DNA from 2 places in the Phosphitispora fastidiosa genome. Region 2 is predicted to be linked to the other one. Evidence: riboswitches for the same ligand, from Rfam matches in the RefSeq annotation. Region 2 holds a riboswitch; the other holds the start of a gene.
What was found. Region 2 has a riboswitch for glycine ahead of gcvT (glycine cleavage system aminomethyltransferase GcvT). Riboswitches for the same ligand answer to the same signal wherever they lie in the genome.
Positions count from the first base shown of each region.

Region 1: another riboswitch for glycine. It lies ahead of serC (3-phosphoserine/phosphohydroxythreonine transaminase); the one in region 2 lies ahead of gcvT (glycine cleavage system aminomethyltransferase GcvT).

Region 1 is NZ_JAHHUL010000013.1:57,227-67,138, reverse strand. It holds gene serA (phosphoglycerate dehydrogenase) at 1-875, opposite strand, end outside; gene serC (3-phosphoserine/phosphohydroxythreonine transaminase) at 904-1,992, opposite strand; T-box leader at 2,157-2,365, opposite strand; glycine riboswitch at 2,484-2,576, opposite strand; gene pdxT (pyridoxal 5'-phosphate synthase glutaminase subunit PdxT) at 2,734-3,318, opposite strand; gene pdxS (pyridoxal 5'-phosphate synthase lyase subunit PdxS) at 3,326-4,210, opposite strand; gene Ga0451573_RS12370 (cytochrome c3 family protein) at 4,447-5,076, opposite strand; gene Ga0451573_RS12365 (formate dehydrogenase subunit gamma) at 5,291-6,061, opposite strand; gene Ga0451573_RS12360 (hypothetical protein) at 6,121-7,008, opposite strand; gene Ga0451573_RS12355 (hypothetical protein) at 7,115-7,309, opposite strand; gene Ga0451573_RS12350 (hypothetical protein) at 7,341-7,538, opposite strand; gene Ga0451573_RS12345 (hypothetical protein) at 7,704-7,877, opposite strand; gene gyrA (DNA gyrase subunit A) at 8,902-9,912, opposite strand, start outside.
Region 2 is NZ_JAHHUL010000002.1:173,900-183,811, reverse strand. It holds gene Ga0451573_RS03275 (glycosyltransferase) at 1-284, shown strand, start outside; gene Ga0451573_RS03270 (hypothetical protein) at 290-1,876, shown strand; gene Ga0451573_RS03265 (Imm5 family immunity protein) at 1,951-2,580, shown strand; glycine riboswitch at 2,680-2,782, shown strand; gene gcvT (glycine cleavage system aminomethyltransferase GcvT) at 2,968-4,062, shown strand; gene gcvH (glycine cleavage system protein GcvH) at 4,103-4,489, shown strand; gene gcvPA (aminomethyl-transferring glycine dehydrogenase subunit GcvPA) at 4,491-5,846, shown strand; gene gcvPB (aminomethyl-transferring glycine dehydrogenase subunit GcvPB) at 5,839-7,287, shown strand; gene lipS1 (LipS1 family lipoyl synthase) at 7,331-8,188, shown strand; gene lipS2 (LipS2 family lipoyl synthase) at 8,185-9,144, shown strand; gene Ga0451573_RS03230 (lipoate--protein ligase family protein) at 9,147-9,912, shown strand, end outside.

The DNA.
Region 1 (9,912 bases), on a different contig from region 2:
AGAGCCACATTAACCTGAGCTTCCTTGGTCGAAGCCCCCAGATGAGGAGCCACAATAACATTATTCAGCTCAAACAGCGGACTCTCGGTGGTAGGTTCAGCTGCCCAAACATCAAGTGCAGCTCCGGCTAATTTACCGCTTTTTACAGCTTCATAAAGGTCTTCTTCATTAACAACGCCGCCGCGCGCCACATTAATTATCCTGGCGCCGTCCTTCATCATAGCAATGGCTGCTTTATTAATCAGATTGAGTGATTCCTTTGTTTTGGGAATATGCAGGGTCAGAAAATCAGACTCTTTAATAACCTCTTCCAGGGACTTAAAGGTAATCCCGTTAGCTGCAGCAGCTTCAGCCGATACCATAGGGTCATAGCCGACCGTCTTCATTTCAAAGGCCTGTGCTCTCTTGGCAACAGCCGTTCCAATTCTGCCTAATCCGATAACTCCCAGAACCTTATTCCTTAATTCAACCCCAAGGTATTCCTTCCGCATCCACTTGCCTTCCTTGAGATCTTTATGGGCCTGGGGAAGATTACGGGCGAGACCCAGCATCAGAGCCAGGGTCTGTTCCGTAGCTGCTATGGTATTCCCATCCGGAGCGTTGACTACAATTAAACCTGCATTAGTGGCCGCAGGGATATCAATATTGTCAACTCCAACGCCGGCACGACCGATTATTTTAAGGTTTTTGGCTGCCGCAACCACCGGTGCAGTGATTTTGGTAGCGCTTCTCACGATAACCCCTTCATATTCGCCAATAATCGCGCACAGCTCTTCCTCGGTCATCTTATTATTATTTACTATAGCCTCAATCCCGCCATCTGACAGGATTTTCACTGCCTTTTCAGAAACATTGTCCAATACTAAAACTTTCATTGATATTCTGTCTCCCCTCTTAATATATTTAAGCCTTTTTATTTTTAAAATCATTCATGAACGCAACCAGCTTTTCACAGCCGGCAACAGGCATGGCATTATAAATGGAAGCCCGGATGCCGCCTACTTCCCGGTGTCCTTTGAGACCTGAAAGACCAATTTTAGCTGCTTCCGCAATAAATTCTTTATCAAGCTCCTCATTTGGCAGCCTGAAGGTAATATTCATCAGTGACCTGCTGGAAGTCTCCGCATGTCCCTTGTAGAACCCACTGCTTTTGTCAATAGCATCATACACGAGACCCGCTTTATGTTCGTTGCGCTGTTCCATAACTTCGAGCCCACCCTGAGCTTTAACCCACTCCAGCATCAGCTTAATCATGTAAATCGTAAATGAAGCAGGGGTGTTATACAAAGAATTGTTTTTCGCATAAATATCATATTTCAACATTGTAGGCAGATCCTGGTTGGATTTTTCAAGCATATCTTCTCTTATTATTACTACTGCTGCTCCAGCAGGGCCCAGGTTCTTCTGTGCTCCGGCGTAAATCAGGGCAAACTTGGAAACATCAATCTTTTTGGAGAGGATATCACTGGACATATCAGCAATCAGGGGGACATCTCCCGTCTCAGGGAAAACCTTCCACTGAGTACCAAAAATCGTGTTGTTAGAAGTTATATGAAGATAAGCAGGATTATCACTCATCTTGATTTCATCAGGATTGGCTACTCTTGCAAAGTTAATTTCCTTGGTGGTTGCAGCAACATGGGCTTCTCCAATTTTGGCCCCTTCTTTATAGGCCTTATTGGCAAAACTACCGGTAATTACATAGTTGCCCGCTTTACCGCCAACCTGGTAGTTCATCGGAATCATATCAAACTGCCCTGTTGCTCCCATACCAATAAATAACACCCGGTAATTTTCGGGAATTCCCATCAATTCCTTGAGCAGCGCTTCCGCACCGACGATTATTTCTTCAAACTGCTTGGAACGATGACTGATCTCCATAACCGACATTCCGGTTCCCTTATAGTTCAGTAGTTCCTTTTGAGCTTCTTCAAGAATTTCTACCGGCAACATAGCCGGACCTGGGTTAAAATTAAATACTCTTTCTGTCATTTCAAAAAACTCTCCCTTCAAATTGTAAATTAGTATGCTTTTAGCACTCATAATTTTTAGTATTTCTGCCCTTAACAAAATTATGTCTTCGGTTCTTTTCCACCCACCTCCTATAACAGGCAAAAAAAGTAATGCCTCCCATCCCAAAGAAAGAATTTCACTTTCTCAGGGACGAGAGGCTATTTCCCGCGGTACCACCCTGGTTGACCGAACAAAACCGGCCCACTTAGAAAATGCAGTAACGGGCATCAACCGGTGAAGCTTAAACGCCTTCCCACTCAGGGGTGGATTCAACATCAGATTTTACCGGTTCACACCTCCCACCGGCTCTCTGCAAAAATCCTCCGTTTACTGTCCCCTTCATAGTGTTTTTCGTATATCCGCATTTAGCGGTTTTGCAGCAAAAAAATCCATCAAAAAAGAGGTCTACCTGACGGCGACCCCTGGAGACACAGAAGAATAAGCTTCTCCTACTTTCGTAGGAAAAACGGCCCCTTCACTCTGTCCTTTTGCCTGAGAGATTCGCCGGAAACCCGGTTTTGCTCCTTCGGCGCTTGCTAACAAGTCTCTCCAGAGGTCTGTCCTGTTACAGTAACATACACATATGGTATACCTGAGAGTTTTGATTCGGTCTGGGACTACCGAACCTTGCCCCTTCGGCGGGTTTCCCCTTCTTCTGTAACAATCATTCAGCCAATATGCTGTTTCAATTTTATATTATATTCTTCTTGTTGAGGATTGTCAACGCAAATTGTGAAATGTTTTACAACAATTCATAAATATCTCATGAACCCTTGTATCATCAGTTAATTCAGGATGAAAAGCTGTTGCCAAAAAATTCTTTTCCCTGGCAAAAACGATCTTCTCATCCACTGTTGCCAGCACTTCCACTCCATCGCTCACCTTCTCTATATAAGGAGCCCGGATGAAAACAGCCCTGAAAGGCTCTTGACCAAGCCCCTCTATTTGAAGGTCGGTTTCAAAACTGTCTACCTGCCTGCCAAAAGCATTACGCTGCACAGTAATGTTCATCATTCCCAAGCGCAATTGACTGCTATTGGCAATTTCCTTTGCCATCACAATCAGGCCGGCACAGGTTCCGAATATAGGCAAACCCTTTACGGCAAGCTCCTTAATCGGCCCGATAAGGTCAAAATCGTTCATCAGCTTCCCAATTGTGGTACTTTCCCCACCTGGAATAATTAACCCATCAATGTTTTCCAACTGTTCCCTTTTCCTTACCTGAATAGTCTCACATCCCAGGCTTTTCAGGGACTTTTCATGTTCAATAAAAGCTCCCTGCAGAGCTAGTACTCCAACCCGCATAATTATCTTACCATCCTCTTTCCTGCATCCGGTCCACATTGGCCAGTGTGGAAATATTAATTCCCACCATCGGCTCTCCTAAATCTTTTGACACTTCTGCCAACATCTGAGGATCATTGTAGTGTGTAGTTGCTGCCACAATAGCCTTAGCCCTCTTCGCAGGGTCTCCTGATTTAAAAATACCTGAACCTACAAAAACACCGTCACAGCCAAGCTGCATCATTAAGGCTGCATCTGCCGGAGTGGCTATCCCACCGGCTGCAAAGTTGACTACCGGCAGCCTGCCCAGCCTGGCCACTTCTACAACCAAATTGTAAGGCGCCCCCATCTCCTTGGCTGCACTCATTAATTCTTCCTCGGGCAGATTCTGCAGCTTACGTATTTCACTCATAACCATGCGCATATGCCGTACGGCTTCCACTACATCGCCGGTTCCCGGTTCCCCTTTGGTACGGATCATTGCAGCCCCTTCTCCGATTCTTCTCAGAGCTTCCCCCAAATTTCTGGCGCCACAGACAAACGGAACCTTAAAAATGTTTTTATTTACATGAAACTGTTCATCTGCAGGTGTCAGAACCTCACTCTCATCAATATAATCAACTCCAAGTGATTCCAAAATCTGCGCCTCAACAAAATGTCCTATTCTGCATTTAGCCATAACAGGAATAGTAACTGCATCTAGGATTTTCTGAACCACGGTGGGATCAGCCATCCGGGCAACTCCTCCTGCTGCTCGTATATCTGCCGGAACCCTTTCGAGAGCCATAACGGCACAAGCCCCAGCTTCTTCTGCAATTTGGGCCTGCTCCGGTGTAGTTACATCCATGATAACTCCGCCTTTTAACATTTCTGCAAGGCCTTTTTTTACTTTCCACGTTCCCTGTTCAGCCATAATAAATATTCCCCTCCTGTTTATGTAAACATTGTCTTTATCCTTATGTCAACTATACTACATAGACATTTCTATTAGGCTTACCAATAGTCTTTTAAAATGTGCAACTATTGATACTTAAATATTTTACTACAGTTTTTTACAACAAACAAGGGGCGGGACTAAACAAGCACTTTTCTTTTACTACAAAAAGAAAACCACGAAAATTTATTTCGTGGAATCTTAGAAATTTCTTATTATTCCTTAACAACGATTTTATCTTCTGCTTTGATATTTTTATGGCATGCATTGCAGGCATCTGTTGCCATGTCCCCGTTGTGGCAGCGCATACACACCGGCATCAATATCTGATTATCTTTTCTAATAAGTTGTTTTGCCTGGGTGTCTGTAAACACAGCCGGTGTAAATTCCTTCTGCTTTTCTATGTAATTAGTTTTAATATACTCTGACACGTGAAGGTGGGTTACATTGCTGTGACAGTCAACACAGTCAATTTGCTTAACAACATGCAATTCATGAGGGAAAATAATATCACCGGGCGGAGAAACATTACGGGTGTTGGTATGACACGACCTGCAGACATCGTCTGGAATTATGCCTTTTTTCTCAACAGGTGCTGGTATAACGTTTCTCCAGTGTTTGTACGCAAAGGTACCAATTGTGATATCCTGATGACATCTTAAGCAGCCAAATTGATTGTGAGATGTCACCAGCCAGGTATAATAGTTTGGTTTCATTTCATGGCAGTTGGCACAAAACCCCACTTCTTTGTTAAAACTCTTATCTGTAAATGCCTGAATATTGAACAAGAATGCTGCTGTTACAGCCACTGCAAACATTGCCACCATTAATTTTATAAATCTCATTTATCACCGGACCTCCTTTCCTAAAAAAGGCTGGATGGTATATCATTTTGCCGGATATTTTTTAATGAAATTTCCCAAATCCCATGGGAAGCATCCATGTTAAAAAGGCGATTAATATAATGCTGTAGAAAATGAACTCCGCCATAATGAGGGGTTTACTTTTAGAAAAACGACCAGCCATCTAGTTTTCCTCCTTTCACATCAGGAAGTCCAATCAACCAGAACTGGGAAACTTTTTGTTTGGAGAAGAAACTGTTCCCCTTCCTGGCATCTCCTGCTGTTGTTCCGTAAGCATTTCCAATTCCAATCCATGTTCAAGTTCCATAGTATCTACAGACATTTTTCCATCCCACCATACCCAGCTCATAGGGAAGAATTCAGGTTGGAAATGAACATTATAGAAATGCCAGGTGAAAATAAAGACCACTGCAAGTACAGCCTCATCACTGTGAGCCCACCGATAAGCATCAACAAACCACTTGGGAAAATACTGAAACGTAAACTCCGGGAACCACATCAAAAGACCGGACCCACCAATCATGAACATCCCCCAGAAAACCGCCCAGTAGTCAAACATCTCTTTCCACTGGTAGCGCCCAAATTTAGGATGTTCGTCACTTTTGCCCAACTGGTAGGCAAAATACTGTTTCAAAGCCGTCCATGTCCCTTTTGCCCATGGCAGCATCGGAATCGTCAAATTATGGCGATACTTGACGGCCCAAAGAAGCGAATACCCTAAATGGTAAATACAGGTTAAAAAAATCAATACTCCCGCAAGCAGGTGCCAAAATAAGAGTCCATCCCCGCCGCCGAAAAAGGAAGCAAGAGCTTGTGCCCAGCCTTTATGATGGAATTTAATAGGCAATCCTGTGATAGCACATAGAATAAACGGAGCGTAAATTCCAAAGTGTACCAGGCGGTGGTGTATGTTCCAACGCTGATAAACTGTTTTGCTTTGCGGAAAACCGGAATTAATGTCAGCCATAATTATCACCTACTCCCCTTTTATTATCCGGGATAATTAACTGCCTCTCCTGAATCTCATTAATGACTGCCAGGCTTGTTAACATCAGCCCATTTACGGCGCAGCTCAAGCAATATACATATTAGAACAAAGCTAATACATGCTATTACCAGCCACGAAAAAACAATCAATACCCAAAACGATACAGCCCCATCACCTGTGGGTGTTAAACTATAATGCATCTTTCCCTTGGCAAAGTTCTCCAGGGGGAAGAGGTGGCACTTAGCGCAAGTCTTGGGGGTGTTTTCAGTAGACACCATTGACTCTTTTTCTTCTGGGCCGAGAATATTATGGCTGCCGTGACAGCTAACACAGCTGGCAGCTTCTTTGCCGCCTAAAAGAACTGCTTTTGCGTGAAAATCAAGTTCATATTGCTCCAATAGTTCTTCATGACAGTTACCACAGGTGTGTGGTACTTGATTGTGATTAATGGTTGCTTCAGCAACCTCTTTTTTATAAATATTATGAATGCCGTGGCAGTCACTGCAAAATGCATTTAGCCTGCCTTCGGCGCTGTTCACCTGCCCATGCACACTCTTGTTGTAATCAGGAGCTACATCTTTATGACACCTGCGGCATTCGCCGTTAACCTGTGCAGCAAGCGCTTTTCCCTTTAAGGCCCCGGTATGAGGGTAGTCCGTAATATTGGTGTGGCAATAGGTACATGGCATTGTACCATGCATGGAAACCTCATATTTAGCCTTATCCACATAAAGGGATACGGTCTTACCGTCAAAATTGGCATTTAACCCCTGGGCTGCGTGGCAGCGTAAGCATCCTTCATTTATAATAACTGCCTTCTGGAGCAGGTCTTCTGCGAAAGCAGCCGGACCGAACGCAAGACAAATTACTGCAACAAGTGTGGCTATAACAAGAGTTTTTGCGGTGCAGCTTTTATTTGTGCCCATGAGCATCTCACCCCTTTCTTGTTCACAAAAACGCCAGCATCGGATGCTGGCCTCTGGACTGGTTTGCCTCAGGACTAAAGTCCGGGTATTTCTTTAAAAGGTTTCGTCACATTACCGGCGGCCAAATCAATGTTAAGGAAATAGTGAATGTTACAGTTGAGAAAATCACACCCAGTAACACGAATACCACCAGTTTACCAATAAAGTTTTGAATAGAAAACTTATAGTATGTAAGATAAGCACTGACACTGAAACCAAAGAGGACAATTAATAATACACCAATTATAAACAGAGCTGACATTAGCCTTCCCCCCTTCCCTAAAACAATTTTTTTACATCATTACAGGCGGCCATATAACAGTAAGACATAATATAAAGGTAAATGCTGAAGCAGCCGCACCGATCATCATGAAAACCACCACTTTTAATTTGGGGTCCCGTAACGGAAACTTGAAAAAGGATATATACCCGCTGATACAGAAGCTGAATAAAAGAATCAATACCATAATTAGCAAAAACATAGTTTTCATACAATAGCCCCTCCTTTCAAGGAACCAGTTCACTACCTTCCGAAAAAATACCCGGTTGCTTTACCTTGGACCTTTAAGTCCGAATCAGAACAAACTAAAAACTGGCCTTACAGAATCAGCCAGCATACATTTGCTGGCCTCTGGACTTTTTGTCTCCGGACTATCTCATTTGTATTCAATTTTTGGTCTGTTTTGCTTTAGCGCTGTTTCACCGTCCTGGCCTTCAGGATCGGCAAATTCGAGGATAACAAATCTTTTACAGTGACGGCACTTTACCAAAACTACATTTCCCTTCAACTGACAAACAATCTTGCCACATCTGCACCTGACATTTTCCATAAAAATTCACCTTCTTTGCTAATAGTTTTACCCCCTTTACCGGTGGATGCCTGTAAACACTCCTTCCGGAACCATAAGATGGTTTTTATGGGTCACCTCCCCATCAAGGTATACAAAAAGCCAGCATCTTCGCTGGCCTCTGGACTGATTCGTCTCTGGACTTTCGGGCTTTTACTTTTTAGTTGTTTAATACTTCTCTATATTTTAGGGATGAAAAAAGGCCAGCATATTTTGCTGGCCTCTGGACTCGAAAGTCTCCGGACTACTTTACATTGTCTTATGACAATTGCGATGATGACTATTCACCCTGTTAATCAAGTGCGGTGAAATTGAGAGTTTATTATCTTCTGCTTTTATAAAAACAAACCTTTTACAGTGGCGACACTTTATTACCACAAACTCATGGTCTGACTGACAAACTATTTTTCCGCAATCACATCTTACATCTAGCATTCTCCATCCCTCCAATATTCTATAAGACTTTTCCAATTGTACAAAATCCTACATCTCCTGTACATTGCCTGAATATTCTGATTTCCCCCCAAAGTGTTAACCGATTCGCAGACACTATGACTTATGTATTTTACAAGGCCATTTTAAAACATTGCTTTTCCAAAGAATCTCTTACTCTCATGGTGTATTGATTTGTGTACACTTCTTCATTGTTCTGGAAAATCCTCTTTTTTTTGTGAGAGTTAGTGTCACTTTTCACAAATGCCGCGCAGCTTTGTGTTTTTATGTGCTTATTATATTGTATTCTTACGCTAAGATAAAACTCCTTGTTTTTTTATTAAAGAAAAATATTCCTTTTTCTGTGTTTTTTCGACAAAAAATGCGGCTAATTAAGTTGGTAATCCCATAAGGAAAGACCGGTTAACAAACCGGTCTCTGGACTTTTTGTCGCGGGACTCTTGCCTCGGGACTTTATTTTTCTTTTTAATGTGTGGATTTTTTGTTTCAGTTAATTCTATTCGCATCTACATCAAAAATTCCTTCTATTATCTGATATTTTTCTGAAAAATATTTAATCTTCTTCTTTTGTGACCACTTTAGCAAGCGCTACAACAGAATCCTTTTCATCAAGCCTCATCATGGTAACTCCTTGAGTAGTTCTCCCCATAGAGGAAATATCCTTTACATCCATTCGGATAATTATTCCCTCTGCCGTAATCATCATGATTTCCTCATCAACATTGAGAATCTTGATACCAACCAATGGCCCGTTCCGTTTGGTCCGCTTTATTGTCATCATACCTTTACCGCCGCGGCCCTGAGTTCGGTATTCTTCCAGTTTGGTTCTTTTGCCATAACCATTTGCGGAAACTACCAGGAGATGTGTCCCTTTTTGTGCGAGGTCCATTCCAACAACAAGGTCCCTGCCTGTCAGGGTAATTCCCCTGACACCCCTGGCCGTTCTCCCCATGCTTCTTACTTCAGTTTCATGGAATCTTATCGACATACCATTGGCAGTACCAATAATGATATCATCATCACCCGAAGTAAGCTTGACATCTATCAATTCATCTCCATCATCAAGAGTTAGAGCTATCAGGCCGTCTTTCCTGGAAGAGATATATTCACCAATAGGTGTTTTCTTAACTATCCCTTTCCTTGTTGCAGTAAACAGAAATAGCTCGGTTGCAAAAGATTTTACCGGGATAACAGAAGTAATTGTATCATCACCCGCTATCTGCAGAAGATTGACAATCGCTGTTCCTTTAGCCTGCCTCCCCGCTTCCGGAATTTCATGAACCTTTAACTTGTAGACTTTTCCTTTTTTGGTGAAGAAGAGAATGAAATGGTGTGTTGTTGTAATAAAGAGGTGTTCCACAAAATCCTCTTCTTTTGTTCCCATTGCCGTAACACCCCGACCGCCCCGTTTCTGACTCCTGTATGTATCTAAGGAAATACGTTTGATATACCCATAATGAGTAACCGTAATAACCATGTCCTCTTCGGCAATCAAATCTTCATCATCAATTCTGGTATCATCGTCAGTGATTACTGTCCTTCTCTCGTCAATGTATTTATTCCT
Region 2 (9,912 bases):
TTCAGCCAAATTCCGTGGTCTATCATCTGTTCCGGAACCGCCACCCATATAATGTGGAGGTTCCGGAAGTGATGTATAACCGCCTGCGCATGGCCTTGCTTCACTTTAGTGATGCCAGGGCAGCCTGTGTCATAGAATATTACAGGGGAATTGCTGAATTTGGACAAATTATGCTAAGGCTGCTGGACAGTGATGTGACCAATGCACGCAGAGAGCTGATGCAGCTGCGCAGGCGGGATGATGACTGGTATTTCCGGCGTTTTGGATTAACGACCATGGGGTGAAGCTATTGGATGGTTACCGGATAACCCATACTAAAACGAACAAAGGTGCGGAGCAGGGACAATCTGTTTCGACCACTGGGAAAGCTCCGGTGAATGCCCCGGCACACCCAATCCTGGGCCTGCAGCAGGTGATCGGGAACCGGGCAGTGGTACGTTTGCTGCAGGCGAAGTCATCGGTCGGCGGTTCCGGGGATGAATATGAGCAGGAAGCCGACAGAGTGGCACAATCGGTTGGAGATTTCAGGTCTGTTGATGTTACCCAGATAAATGATATTGCTCTGGAACAGGAATACATGATGGTGCAGCGGCGTCTGCAGAATCCCTCGGGTTACCTGGGACGCGATGCCGATGAGGCCTATCTGCAAACAATTGAGGCTGAGATTTCCCAGCGAGAATCCCTGAAGGCTAAGCAGAGACAGGCTGCAGCAAAAGTGAGTACCGTTGTGGTAAACTATGACAGCTTTTGCGACTCTTCAGGGAATATGACTGATGACAGGGCGGCTATGCGAATGGTCAGCAGTTGGGAACAGCTGGACAAGGTTTATCAGGATGCTGACAGCGGGAATCCCAGAGCCCAAAAGATTATCGGACAAATTGAAAATGTTTACCGGGCTGCCGGAATTGCAGCGGCGGACAGAACGGCCCAGTTAGGATGTCTTATTCCTGTCTACAGTGATGCAAAAGACATAGTTCCCGGTGAATTATTGGGCGACCGATGTACCCCAAACTGGTCTTCCCTCAATTATTTAAGGGCTGACAAACCGGGAGGCCGCCGTCTTCGCGACACAATCGGCAGGGCCTTTGAGGAGCGGGCGAGAAAGCTTCACGTCTATGATGAACTTATTATAAAATCCCTGAACCTGCTCATGGTGAGTTTTGTTGTCAGGGGGGCTCTAAAACCAAATACACCTGTATCACCAACAGCTGCCGCAGGCGCTGTCGAGGGGGCTGAGGCTGCAGCTGCGGGGGAAGTCAAGGCAGCAGTCACTGGGGAAGTCAAGGCAGCAGTCACTGGGGAAACCAAGGCAGCAGTCACTGGGGAAGCGCAGGCGGCGGCAGAGGCACCTGCCGGATCCCCGTCAAGGGTGTGGGTAGGTGGCGGAAGAAAAGGCGGCAGCTATAAAGAGGTTAAACAGCCCCCGGTGGAAAAAGTCAGTCGGCCCAGGACGCCGGAAGATGAGTCAATTGCGGCAGCCATAGCAGAGCGGGGGAAAATGACGCCGGCACCCAAAGGGAAAACATCCGCCTCGGTTGAGGGCAACTCCACTGAGAGCGGTTGGACTACCGGCCCAAGGGCTGCAGAAAATACAGAAGCTGTAATGGAGCTAAGCAAAAAAATGGGTCATGACCTGCAGCCAAACAAGCTCCTGGACCAGGGAAAACCGGGGCGGTATCATGCGTCCCATGCTGAAAAGCAGGCAGCAGTTGCAGCCCCCAATAAACCGATTGCAGTTTCAGCGCCTATGTGTGACAACTGCAGGAGATTTTTCCGGGCTTTGGCACGCTATACCGGAAAGCCGCAGACTGTTGCCGAACCACGTGCTGTTTGGGTATTCAGACCCGATGGTTCGGTGTTGGTAGTACCGAAATAATAGCAGCGGGAACAAAAAATAAGTGGTACAATTAAACCATCCGCGTGGTAATAACTTGTAAGGAGAGACACATAATGGCATCATTCCCCGAGGAATTAAGTAAGACCCTGAACCTGGCTTATCAAGCTATGACAGCCCATCCTCAACATGATCTCAATTTGGGGTATCGCTGGTTAATATATGAACAGTTAGGCCCGGGTAAGGGTGAATCCCGCCAAACGGGATCAGATGGGTTGAAGAAAAGAGTTAATCTGGCAATTTCTGCCACTGAAAAGGTTTTGCCGCTTTGGGGAAAAGTATATCCCGGCAATAGTCTGCCTGAACGGTGTATTCAGTTAGCAAACCAGGTTTTACTGGGACAGGTTGATGCTAACGAGGCCTGGAAACAGCGGGATTTATTCTGGGACCATTTAGTTGAAATGGGGAATAAAGATCAGGCAAACCAAGTAGTTCATGGAGCAGGCTTTAGTGCGGTACAGGTACTTAATGCTGTGCTCAGGAATGAGCGTTTTGACTCCAGGCAGATTAATCTGAATCTTACAGATGCAGATGTCAATCCTGATGAAATGGATGCCGCTTTTTTTGCTGCCGCTGCCTATGCCAATGGGGCAGTCTGGGATGAGGCTTCAGATTCCCTGAAACGCCGGGAATTTTGGGAATGGTGGCTTAAAGAAGCTGTACCCTTGGCCTGGGAAATGATTTAGCAATATTTGAAGCTTAAAAATTACCAAAACAGCTTGACACTATCTTTAATCGTATGTAATATAGAATTAAGTATTACTAATTGCATACGAATATTCCGGATGAAGGTTGTGGGAGAGTCCTTTTTAGAGGCGCCGAAGGAGTAAGAGGTTAGATGGCTGAACGAACCTCGAAACTCTCAGGCAAAAGTACCGTAACCCGACGGAGCTCTGGAGAGTTTCTAAGTAAAATTAGAACACCAAAGGGGAATGACTTCTTTCAGGAGTAAATCTCTCAGGTCGCAAGGACAGAGAAAACAGCGAAAGTTGTTTGCTCTGTCTTTTTATTTTTCAACACCAGTTGTCTTAAAACAAGGTCGCTTACAAAAATTTAATTAAGGAGGTAAAAAAGTGACAAATATTAAACGTACCCCTCTTTATGAGACGCATGTGAATGCAGGTGCCAAGATTGTAGAGTTCGGTGGATGGGAGATGCCGATACAGTATACCGGCATAATTGAGGAACACAATAAATGTCGTACTGCTGCCGGGATTTTCGATGTTTCCCACATGGGCGAGATTGATGTGCAGGGCCCGGATGCTCTGAAGTTCGTGAATAATTTAGTAACAAATGATGTTGCCAAGATGGCTCTAAAGCAGTGCCTTTACAGCCCAATGTGCTATGAGAATGGCGGAGTGGTGGATGACCTGCTGGTTTACAAAATGGCAGATGATCATTATTACATAGTAGTAAATGCTGCCAATACAGACAAGGATTATGATTGGTTTCTGAAAAACGTCAAAGGTATGAATGTTAAGGTGGAAAACATCTCAAGCCAGGTAGTCCAGATAGCTTTACAGGGACCAAAGGCGGAGAGCATTCTTCAGAAAATCAGTGACTGCGACTTGTCTGGCATTAAATATTACTGGTTTGATTATGGTAAAGTAGATGGGATAGACAGTATAATTTCACGTACCGGATATACTGGGGAAGACGGTTTTGAGATTTATACAAAACCCGAATTTGGACCAAAAATATGGGATAAAATTATGGAAACCGGAAAAGATGCAGGAGTAGCCCCTATTGGACTGGGAGCGCGTGATACCCTGCGTTTAGAGGCCAGATTGCCGCTTTATGGTCATGAAATGTCAGATAGTATTAGTCCTTTAGAAGCTGGGTTGGGGATTTTTGTAAAACTGAATAAGGAAGCTTTTAATGGGAAGGACGCCCTGGCAAAACAAAAAGAGGCAGGCCTGAAAAGGAAGCTGGTAGGTTTTGAGATGGTTGCCAGAGGCATACCCAGAAATGAATATACCGTCAGCAAGGGTGGGCAGGAAATAGGTTGGGTGACCAGTGGCTCATTTGCTCCATCACTCAATAAAAATATTGGTATGGCTTTGGTTAAAGCAGAATATGCAGTTATTGATTCAGAACTTGAAGTGAATATTAGGAATAAGGGTGTCAAGGCAAAAATTGTACCAACACCATTTTACAAAAGAAGATAATTATGTAAAACTCAAAGAATAAAAAGGAGGAATTAGCTGAATGGAAAATCCAAAGGACCTCAAGTATACTAAAGATCATGAGTGGGTACGAGTAGAAGGCAATAAGGCGATAATAGGTGTAACAGATGTCGCCCAAAGTCTTATGGGAGATGTTGTTTTTGTAGAACTGCCGGAAGTGGGGGCAGAGTACTCCACAGGAGAAGCTGCAGCCAATATTGAGTCGGTAAAGGCGGTTTCTGAGGTATTTGCTCCTGTGGGGGGCAAAATAGCTGCTGTCAATGCAGTGCTGGAAGATACCCCGGAGCTTATAAACAAAGAAGCGTTTGGGGAAGGGTGGATTTTTACAATCGAGATGTCGGATGCTGCTGAGTTAGATAACTTACTCAGCGTGGAGGAATATGGTAAACTCTTGGTGGAGGGGGAGTAATATGAACTTTGTACCTCACACGGAAAATGAACGCAAGGAAATGCTGAAGGCAATAGGGTCAGGGTCGATAGAAGACCTGTTTGCAGATATTCCTGAGGCATTACGCCTTCAGCGGGGGTTAGAAATTCCCGGACCGCTGTCAGAAATGGAACTGATACGGCATATGGATGAGTTGGGGAAAAAGAACGGCAGCCTGGATCAGTATGTATCTTTTTTAGGAGCGGGGTCTTATGATCACTATATACCAAGTGTGATTAACCATATGCTTTTAAGGTCGGAGTTTTATACGGCATATACTCCGTATCAGCCTGAAATCAGCCAGGGAACCCTGATGTCAATATTCGAATATCAGACCATGGTATGTGAACTGACGGGTATGGAAGTGGCTAATGCGTCTATGTATGATGGGGCATCAGCAATGGCGGAAGCGGCTTTGATGGCTTGTGAGATTAAACGCTGCAAAAAGATAATTGTTTCCAGTACCGTACATCCTGAGTACCGCGATGTATTGCGGACATATGCAGGACCCCAAAATATAGAAGTAGTAGAAGCGCCCTACAATGATGGTGTTACAGATGCTGCGGCATTATCGGAATTGATGGATGATAAGACTGCGGGTGTGATTATTCAACACCCGAATTTCTTCGGCGGCCTGGAAAAGGTTCAGCAGATTTCAGATATAATACATGAAAAAGGCGGCCTGTATATAGCTGTAGTGGATCCGATATCACTGGCTATTTTGAAGTCCCCGGGGGAATATGGAGCAGATATCGTGGTTGGAGAAGGACAGTCACTGGGTAACCCGGTGAGTTTTGGCGGTCCGCAGCTGGGTTTCTTTGCCTGTACCGGCAAATTCATGAGGAGGATGCCAGGCCGGGTGGTCGGGCAGACCCTGGATAACAGGGGGCAAAGAGCATTTGTCCTGACACTGCAGGCCAGAGAACAGCATATCAGAAGGGAAAAAGCCACCTCCAACATTTGTTCCAACGAAGCCCTTTGTGCGCTGGCGGCTACCATTTACCTGAGTATGCTGGGTAAGAGCGGCCTCGTAGATGTGGCCAAACTGTGCCTGCAAAAAGCTGCTTATTTAAAAGAAGAGCTGCAGAAAATTGGTGTTGGCCCCGCCTTTGGAATATCGACATTTAAGGAATTTACAGTAAAAACGAATCGACCGGTAGAGGAAATCAACCGTGAACTGCTGCAGGAAAAAATAATCGGCGGACTTGATCTGGGCAGATTTTACCCTGAGTTAAAAAATCACATGTTAATTTGTGTGACTGAGAAGCGGACCAAGGAAGAAATGGCCTCTCTTGTAAAAGCCATCGCTGGAATTGAAGGGAGGGCTTCTAATGACTAAACGGCTGATTTTTGAAATGAGCAAACCCGGGCGGCGGGGGGTCAGTCTGCCGGAATCCGATGTACCGGAGCGGGAGCTTTCAGCGTTGATTCCCCAGGAATACCTCAGGGATGAGGCACCGGGATTGCCTGAAGTAAGTGAGATTGATGTGGTCAGGCATTTTACGGAACTGTCGACACTGAATCACGGACTTGACACAGGATTCTATCCCCTGGGTTCCTGTACTATGAAATACAATCCCAAGGTTAATGAGGACATGTCCCGGCTGCCTGCTTTTGCAGCCATACATCCTTACCAGCCTGAGGAAATTGCTCAGGGTGCCCTGGAATTAATGTTCAATACCGAAAAGTACCTGGCGGAAATAGCCGGAATGTCAAAGGTAACCCTGCAGCCGGCGGCAGGAGCTCATGGTGAATATACAGGGATGGCAATTATCAATGCTTACCACCGCAGCCGGGGGGAAAGCAGAACCAAGGTAATTGTGCCTGACTCGGCTCACGGTACCAACCCTGCCACAGCCAATGTATGCGGGTTTAAGACAGTGCAGGTCAAATCAGATGAGCGCGGCGGAGTAGACCTGGAATCACTGCGGGCTGCAATGGATGAGGAAGTTGCGGCATTGATGCTGACAAATCCCAATACTGTGGGGCTGTTTGATGAGAATATTCAGGAGATTGCCCAAATTGTGCATGAAAAAGGCGGGCTGCTATACTATGATGGGGCCAATGCCAATGCCATAATGGGGATAGCACGTCCCGGAGACATGGGCTTTGATGTTATTCACTTTAATCTACATAAGACATTCGCCACCCCGCACGGCGGCGGGGGTCCGGGGTCAGGCCCGGTTGGGGTTAAGGATTTCCTGGAACAGTTTTTACCCAAACCTGTGGTTGCAGAAAAGGAAGGCAGGTTCTATCTTGACTACGACAGGCCGCAGACTATCGGTAAGGTACATGGTTTTTACGGCAACTTCGGAGTTGTAGTTAAAGCCTATGCATACATCAGAGCCCTGGGAGGGGCAGGTCTGAAGAACGTGACTGAGCATGCTGTGCTGAATGCCAACTATCTCATGGCAAAGCTAAAGGACCGTTACTACGTCACTTATGACAGGATCTGCAAACATGAATTTGTGCTGAATACTGCTAATCAGAAGGGGTATGGCATACACACCCTGGACATAGCCAAACGACTCCTTGATTATGGATATCATCCGCCGACAATTTATTTCCCCTTGATTGTGGAAGAGGCGATGATGATAGAACCTACTGAAACAGAGAGTAAAGATACTCTGGATGAGTTTGTTGCGGTAATGTTAAAAATTGCCGATGAAGTAGAAAAAGATGCGGACTTGGTCAAAGAAGCTCCCCACAATACGGTTGTCGGTCGTCTGGATGAAACCCTGGCGGCGCGTCAGCCTGTGCTGAAATATAAACCGGAATAGTATTGGGCTTACCCGGAACACTTTTTAATGGAAGGGATTACTTATGGAACAGATGCTTAATGAAGCCTGGCAGGTAAGACAAGAAAATTTTCCAAATATAATACAACTTGATTTCCCGGCAAAAACCAGGTCCATAAGTGTTACCGGCAGCGAGTGTATGCTGAAATGTGCCCACTGCAACGGACATTTTCTGCAGGCAATGGATCCAATCAGCACCTGGCAGGAGAGCTTGGGCAAAGAGATTAAAAGCTGTTTAATTTCCGGTGGTTGTGACAAGGAAGGAAGGGTTCCGATATCACATTATCTCCCGTACATTAAAGGGATCAAAGACAGCCGCCGCCAGATAAACCTTCATGTCGGACTTCAGGATGAACAGGAGATTGAGCAGTTCAGTCAGTTAGCCGATGTTGTTTCTTTTGATTTCGTCGGAGACAATGAAACAATCAGGGAAGTTTACGGCCTGAACAAGAGAGTAGAGGATTATATCCTGACTTATCTTCGCCTGCAGCGTAGGGTTACCGTAATTCCACATATCTGTATTGGGCTCCGTGGCGGCCAAATCAGCGGAGAATACAAGGCTTTGGAAATTCTAAAAGAAGTGGGAGTAAAGGGTTTGGTCTTTATCGTGTTTTCCCCGACAGACGGCACTCTTTATGCCGAGAGGAAACCGGCCCCATTACAGGAGGTCATCCAAATCCTTTGCAAAGCCCGCATAGACTTTCCCGACATACCGATAAACCTCGGCTGTATGAGACCTAAAGGCAGGTACAGGTTTGAATTGGACCAACTGGCAGTGCGCAGCGGAGTTAATAAGATAGTCCAGCCAACTCCGGGAGTCATGGCTATGGCGGAGGAAATGGGGCTTGAGGTTATCAGGGGAGAGGAGTGCTGTGTATTATGATTAAGCTTTCTGCGGGTACGGCACATGTCCTGGGAATCAGGAAACTGGCTATTGATATTCTCCCTACTACTGCCTATATGATGTGTGGAGAAAGGTGTATCCATGACTGCGGTTTTTGTCCACAGGCAAGAAATGCTTCTTCCCGTACCGATTTGTTATCAAGAGTTACCTGGTCACAGTGCCGGATTGAGGACACGGTCCACCAGATTAAAGCAGCCCATGAAGAAGGAAAGCTGCAGCGGGCCTGCCTGCAAGTTGTAGATGGCAGCAAAGCGATTGAACAGGTAAAGGAAATGGTAAATCACATCAAAAAGTATTCCGATATCCCAATCTGTGTCTCCACCAAGGTTAATCACAGGGAAGAAATCCTGGCTCTTGCTGAAGCCGGTGTGGACCGCATCGGACTGGCGCTTGACGCTGCCTGTGAACGGGTGTACAACCTGACAAAATCAGGAAGCTGGCAGGATACCCTGAATTTTATCAGTGACGCAGCCGGACTCCTGCCGGGACGGATATCCACACACCTGATTGTTGGCCTTGGGGAAACAGAACAAGAGATGGTCAATATAATCCGCTACATGAGGGAACTGGGGGTTACAGTGGGGCTCTTTGCTTTTACTCCGGTCCCCGGGACCAGGATGGCGGGCATGAAGCCGCCTGAGCTTGATTGTTACCGGAGAATGCAGGCTGCCAACTACCTGATGGATATAATACCGGCGGGTGATTGCAGGTTTTATTCCGGACGTCTGATTGACTATGGCTTGACCGCCGAAATGCTGACAGAGTATTTAAAAGACGGAAAAGCCTTTGAAACTTCCGGATGCTCCGGTTGTAACCGCCCATATTATAATGAAAAACCTGGAGGGGTCATCTACAATTATCCGCGTCCTCTGACCAAACCGGAAATAGATGAAGCCATCGACATGGTAATCAAATCACTGGATGGCAGGTTATAATTATGGAGAAGTGGCGCCTGATTGTTGATAAACCTTTACCTGCAGCTATGAACATGGCCTTTGACGAAGCTGTCATGAATTCTGTTATGCAGGGGTTAGCGCCGCCGACTATCCGGTTTTACCGCTGGACGCCGCCGGCAGTCAGCCTGGGATATTTTCAAAAACTGGAGCAAGAGATAGATGTGGAGGCATGCAAGAGAGAAGGTGTGGATGTAGTTAGAAGGCTCACCGGTGGCCGGGCGGTACTGCATCAGGACGAGTTTACCTATAGCGTGATAGCTCCGGAAGACAATCAAAAGATAGCGGGCTCGATACTGCAATCTTATCTGGCTGTGAGCAGAGGTCTGGTTAAAGGACTGGCGGAATTAGGGGTTCAGGCGGAACTTTCTGAAGGTAAAAAGCACACTGAATTTAATTCAGCCGCCTGCTTTGATGCTCCTTCATGGTATGAGATGGTTGTGGGAGGCCGGAAATTGGTGGGCAGCGCCCAGACCAGACGCGGGGGTTGTCTCCTTCAGCATGGCTCCATTCCGGTAAAGATGGATACAGACCTGCTCTTTTCGGTTTTAAACTTCAGCAGCGAAAAGCTCCGAGAAAGGGCCAAATCTTATTTCCTGGCGAAAGCTACATGTCTTAGTGAAATTTTAGATTATAGCCCTGAGTACGATAAAATGTGCGAATGCTTTAAATATGGTTTTGAGACAGTGTTGGGAATCAGCCTTCGGGAGGCAGCGCCGCTAGCTGAAGAAGAAGACATGGCAGCAGAGT